2 regions of the Vibrio sp. 704 genome follow, and region 2 is predicted to be linked to the other one. Evidence: predicted binding sites of a transcription regulator. Region 2 holds the regulator's gene; the other holds the start of a gene.
What was found. The regulator CRP, encoded in region 2, controls carbon source genes, mostly activating them, when cyclic AMP is high. The targets are predictions, from matches to a motif close to TGTGANNNNNNTCACA.
Positions count from the first base shown of each region.

Region 1: a site for CRP is predicted at 1,948-1,963, ahead of deoD (purine-nucleoside phosphorylase). Genes of this name have one in related genera too.

Region 1 covers NZ_JAWOUH010000002.1:47,116-50,333, reverse strand. The annotation lists gene R7R24_RS04130 (hypothetical protein) at 1-1,048, opposite strand, end outside; gene deoD (purine-nucleoside phosphorylase) at 1,119-1,829, opposite strand; gene R7R24_RS04120 (YbgA family protein) at 2,228-3,178, shown strand; gene R7R24_RS04115 (MerR family transcriptional regulator) at 3,168-3,218, shown strand, end outside.
Region 2 covers NZ_JAWOUH010000029.1:29,555-32,772, reverse strand. The annotation lists gene R7R24_RS22910 (phosphoribulokinase) at 1-780, shown strand, start outside; gene crp (cAMP-activated global transcriptional regulator CRP) at 1,021-1,653, shown strand; gene R7R24_RS22900 (DUF1338 domain-containing protein) at 1,790-2,581, opposite strand; gene astD (succinylglutamate-semialdehyde dehydrogenase) at 2,830-3,218, opposite strand, start outside.

The DNA of each region.
Region 1 (3,218 bases), on a different contig from region 2:
TACGAGGTAAACAAACGCTCAATGCAGCTGAACGTAGTAGGGGATCTTGAGGCATGTATAGAGATACACGTTTGTTTGGGCAGCACATATCAAGTACGTGCAAATAGTGTGCATACGAGGTGTATGGCGGACGGACTAATGCCCCTTTTGAAGGGTAATGAAATACAGATAGATTACCAAGAGGGTCTTCTACGTTACCGCGAGCCAAAATTGTTTGGTATTTTTGGTCAATTCGCTCTCTGAGGTGATGAGAAGGTTCCGCAAGCGGCTCACTTGCTTCCGCTACGTACTCCTGGGAAACAAAACGAGACACCTCATCGTAAGGATTATGATCGAGAGTTGCGATTGGCTCTTCATCAGCGGAATAATTGACGTGCTGGCAAAGAATATAGCCAGAATGCGCTTCGCCAGAAACAATCCAATACACACCATTATTGCTGTTCGGTTGCAATGCAATATAGTTTGAGGCCAATTCATAATGCGTTGCGTGGTTTACCCAGCGCGCATCAATGGTTGCCAGCTTGCGGCGGCAGCGGCTAGCTATATGGTCAACATGATCGTAAAAGGTTTTTGGGTTAATACTAAGCTTGCGGCAGATTTCTCGTACGGAATATCCCGTAAACAATAAACCCATCAAGTTCTCTTGAAATTGAAGCTTCTTGTTGGCACCAGACCACTTGTCGACAAAGGTACTTTGACACACTTTACAGCGGTAACGTTGGCGATCGCCACTGTAACCGAAAGCGTGATAGAGGTGTTTGTGAGTGTGGACAGAAAGTCCAAAGTTGTCGCAATCATCATTACGGCAAGCAGGCAACCCGTCACTGTGGACGTGCCGCAGGCGATGAAGTTCGTTCACGACATCGCGATTATTAAGTAAGGGGGGGAAAGCTCCACATTCACGGCATACCATCGCCGGACGCTTAGGGTTCGCATGTTGCAGAACGTAACGCTTTGCATCACTCAATCCAAAGTTGTCACACGCCAATGTTTTACAAAAGTTGAGTTGTAACCCATCTGCGTCTTTTGGCAGTTCGCCGTTAGACACAATCGCCCCCTCGGGATAATTCGGGCAGCCAGCATAACTCTGGCTGCAAATTATTACTTACTATTTGCTCTTAGATGTTGATTGCAGTTTCTAGTGCAACTTTCATCATGTCGTTGAACGACTTCTGACGCTCTTCTGAGCTTAGTTTTTCACCACGGATGATGTGGTCAGAAACTGTCAGGATAGTCAGTGCTTTCGCGCCTAGGTCAGCTGCTACGCCGTAGATACCAGCCGCTTCCATGTCTACACCTAGGATGCCTAGTTTTTCCATCTTCTCGAAGATGTCTGCTTCTGGTGTGTAGAACAGGTCAGCAGAGAATACGTTACCTACTTTTACAGGCACTTCCTGAGCGCGCGCTTGGTTAACTGCTTCTTCTAGAAGACCGTAATCAGCGATTGCTGCGAAATCGTGGTTGTTGAAACGGATACGGTTAACTTTAGAGTCTGTAGAAGCACCCATACCGATAACAACGTCCATTAGTTTCACGTCGTCACGTACTGCACCACAGCTACCCACACGGATAACGTTTTTCACGCCGTATTCAGCGATTAGCTCGTGTACGTAGATACAGCAAGACGGGATACCCATGCCGTGGCCCATTACAGAAACTTTTTTGCCTTTGTAAGTGCCAGTAAAGCCGAACATGTTGCGAACGTCACAAACTTGTTTCACATCTTCTAGGAACGTTTCAGCGATGTATTTAGCGCGCAACGGGTCGCCTGGCATTAGAACGGTTTCAGCGAAATCACCTGGTTGTGCGTTAATGTGTGGGGTTGCCATAAGTGCTCTCCAAAGTTTTGTTTTGATAAAACGCCTCTATTATAGAACGCTATTACCAATTCTGTTGAACTTGTTCGTTTTCGTTGAGGCAATAATATCGGGACGTACAGTGGCCCCTTGAGAGCTTAGTCACAAAAACCACGCATTTAGAAACTGTAACTACTATTGATAACCAAATCTGTTGAAATCAAAAGAGCAATCGATTTGCTTTTGAGCAGTTTGTCGATTGCGCGCACAAATTCTTTGTTTTTGGGCCAAACTTTTTTCTGACAGCTGGTTGATCGAAATACTTTCGAGTGAAGTAAAACGATTAAATTGTACAACTTATTTTCTTGTACAATCTTGAAAGGCTTGCTATAAGTTATACAACAAAACTTTTTGTATAGGGATGCGTCATCATGGAATCTTCGATCAAAGTAGGTATCAGTTCGTGTGTTTTGGGTGAACGAGTGCGTTTTGACTCTGGTCATAAGGTGAGCAACTTTGTGACTAAAGAGCTTAGCCCGTATTTTGACTTTATTTCGGTATGCCCTGAAGTCGGCGTAGGTATGCCAGTACCCCGTCCAACCATTCGTCTTGTTTCTAATGAAGAGCGTGTTGCATTGGTTGAAACCAAAAATCCAGAAAATGATCATACCGACAATATGCTCACTTACTCGGCCAATAAAGTAGATGAACTTCAAAGCGAGCAGCTTTGTGGTTACATCGTTTGTGCCAAGTCACCAACTTGTGGCATGGAGCGAGTCAAGGTTTACAGCAAGAACAGTGCTGCGAAAGAAGGTGTTGGCTTGTATACGCAAACATTGATGCAAAAAATGCCTTGGTTGCCTGTTGAAGAGGATGGCAGACTTAACGACCCTGTATTGAAAGAAAATTTTATTACTCGAGTATTTTGTCTAAATGACTTTTACGACTCGATGGATGGTGAGCCTACTCGTGGCAAAATCATCGACTTTCATTCGCGCTACAAACTGACGTTAATGGCACACCACCCAGAGTCATACCGCTCCCTTGGCCGCTTAGTTGCCGATGTCGCTAATTATGAAATTGAAGACTTTTACCAAGAGTATCGTTTAGGACTTATGAAGGCGTTAACGAATCGGGCTAGCCGCAAAAACAACACAAATGTGTTGATGCATTTACAAGGGTACTTCAAACGCTCACTAACTAAAGAAGAAAAAGAAGAGTTAGCGACAGTGATTCACGACTACCGTATCGGAATGCTGCCTCTGCTAGCACCACTTACATTGATTAAGCATTACTTAAATACTTACCCAGACGAATATTTAGCAAAACAGAAGTTTTTAGAACCGTATCCGCAGGAGATGAGATTACGCTATGGTTTGTAGTTCAGAAGAAAAACTATACGCGATCCGAGATGTCGCAGAA
Region 2 (3,218 bases):
ATGATGAACGTTAAACCCGCATGGGTTGAAGGCGATAGCTTCCATCGCTTTACTCGCCCAGAAATGGACATCGAAATTCGCAAAGCCCGCGAGCAAGGTCGACACATTAGCTATTTTGGCCCACAAGCTAATGACTTCCCGGGATTAGAAGAGTTTTTCCGTAAGTTCGGGCATGATGGTACTGGCAGCGTGCGCCGTTATCTGCACACGTTTGACGAAGCGGTTCCCTACAATCAAATGCCAGGCACGTTTACACCGTGGCAAGACTTACCCGAAAACAGCGACGTGCTGTTTTATGAAGGGTTACATGGTGGCGTGGTCGATGGCGATGTTAATGTTGCTCAACATGTGGATTTCTTAATCGGCATGGTGCCGATTGTGAACTTAGAGTGGATACAAAAATTCGTACGTGACACTCGCGATCGCGGCCATTCGCGTGAAGCGGTAATGGACTCAATCGTGCGATCCATGGACGATTACCTCAACTATATCACTCCGCAGTTTTCTCGTACTCACATCAACTTCCAGCGCGTACCGACCGTTGATACTTCCAACCCACTTAATGCAAAAGGCATCCCTAGTTTGGATGAGAGTTTTGTAGTGATTCGCCTACGCGGTATCAAGAATGTCGACTTCCCATATCTGCTGGCCATGATTGATGGCTCATTCATGTCACGCCACAACACGATTGTCGTACCCGGCGGTAAGATGAGCTTTGCAATGGAGCTCATAGTTCGGCCTATCCTACAACAGCTCATCGAAACAGGGAAAATTGGCTAAAAACCTGCCTGCGAAGATGTTTACTTTTCATACCGTGATCATGTGCACAGTTTTGCTTACAAAATCTCAATCATGGCACGATTAAAATCAAGAAATCGTTTTCGAAAAAGGATACTATTTCTTACCGAAACACAAGAGAGCTTGCAGCATATAAAAAGTGCTCTTATTCTAGTAGGCCTAATTCAGGCTTAGCTAAAATATGGATAGCGCAAGCGTACCCTGCAGAGGAAGTGAGATATTATGGTTCTAGGTAAACCTCAAACCGACCCAACATTAGAGTGGTTTCTTTCACACTGTCATATTCATAAGTACCCTTCAAAGAGCACGCTAATTCACGCGGGCGAAAAGGCAGAAACTTTGTACTACATCGTTAAAGGTTCTGTTGCGGTTCTTATCAAAGACGAAGAAGGTAAGGAGATGATCCTTTCTTACCTAAACCAAGGAGACTTTATTGGTGAACTTGGTCTATTCGAGGAAGACCAAGAGCGCACAGCTTGGGTTCGTGCTAAATCTCCTTGTGAAGTTGCTGAAATTTCTTTCAAGAAGTTCCGTCAGCTTATCCAAGTAAACCCAGACATCCTAATGCGCCTTTCTGCGCAGATGGCTCGTCGTCTTCAAGTAACTAGCCAAAAAGTAGGTGACCTGGCGTTCCTAGACGTAACTGGTCGTATCGCTCAGACGCTTCTGAACCTTGCAAAACAACCAGACGCAATGACTCACCCAGACGGCATGCAAATCAAGATCACTCGTCAAGAAATCGGTCAAATTGTTGGCTGTTCTCGTGAGACAGTGGGTCGTATCTTGAAGATGCTAGAAGAGCAGAACCTAATCTCTGCTCACGGTAAAACCATCGTGGTTTACGGTACTCGTTAATCTCGAACTAGAGTGACACGAACAAAATTATAAAAGCCACCAATGGCAACATTGGTGGCTTTTTATTTACTCATGACCAAATGAGATAGGGTGCAGCGAACACTAATGAGTAAGCTTAACAGGTTAACCCTAAAACTTAGCCATTCGTACTTTCAAAGATTTTGTCAGCTGAAGCGGCCACGAAACCTGGGTACAAATCACCATTTTCCATCGGATAGCGCTTAGCAAATTCATAAAACCCGCCAGGGATAATTTCAGTGCCTTCGCTAAAACGAACCGCTACTTTATCTGCCATGGTCGATGACTGCTCTAGCAACACCTCAGGAGTGCCCTTCACTTCACCACCATTTTCATTAATGGTAAACCCAGCGGTACGCAGATGATCGTTTACCTGCTTCACTTCTTCATATTCATTGAGTTGGTTAACGCTCACCGTGAAGTGGTTTGCTCCGTAACCATGCGCCGCAAGCCAAGATGCGTACTCACTTTCTTTAGCCAACGTTTGGTAATCAGCAAAGCTTAAATCCCACAAGCGTCCACCATGTAAGAATGCGCTATCGTTCAGCTTGTCAGCATCGACTTGTGCCACCAAATTTTTCACAATCTCTTGTAGCTCAGGCGAGCACTCTTCAACTTTTAGCTCACTAATAAATACTTTAGGTTGCTTCGGATCTGGGTGCTCATAGTGCTTAGCAATCAGCTTTTTGCTTTCGAAAACGTAATCACCACACGCCTTGTAACCAATAGCTACAAATGGCTTAGCTAGAGTTTCAATACCAAGAGGCGCGATATTGAAGGTACGTAAAGCTATATGATCATTAATCAGAGGCTCATCTTCTTGAAGCAGCTGATGCACTTTAGCCGCCGAAGGGCAAAGACGTTGAATGTAATCTTGCCATAGCGATTCAAATAACACATCGGGCGTCATAACGACTCCTTGTTACGAGATGTAGAGTTTAAAGGTAAGCGGAAGTTGGCTGCTCGTTCACAACAAAAGTTGTCCAGAATAATGAACGAGCAACCATCAACCTGTGACGGTAAATGCCAGTCAGTCAACACGCTTTTCCGAGTCTTTGCTCACTTTTCGTGTTCTGCCAACGATCACTACAACCCATACCTAAATGATGCGCCGGCAAGGTGAGCCGCAATGCATAGTTGCGACTCTATTATTAAAACTTATAGCGCTACACCTGGACTCAATGTTGCAGGCAAGACAGTCTCTTGACCTTCCATTGATGCCATTGGGTACGCACAGTAATCTGCTGCGTAGTAAGCGCTTGGGCGCAAGTTACCCGACGCCCCCGGACCACCAAATGGCGCATCACCGCTTGCACCAGTGAGCTGGCGGTTACGGTTCACGATACCTGCACGAATGTGGTCAACGAAGTATTCCCATTCTTGGTCGTCGGTTGAAACCAAACCAGCAGATAAGCCAAAGCGCGTATCGTTTGCTAGCGCCACGGCTTTGTCTAATCCTTCGTAGCGCACCACTTGCAGAAGTGGGCCGAAGTACTCTTCATCTGGTAACTCAGCAATGTTCGTTACATCAATGATGCCTGGAGAAA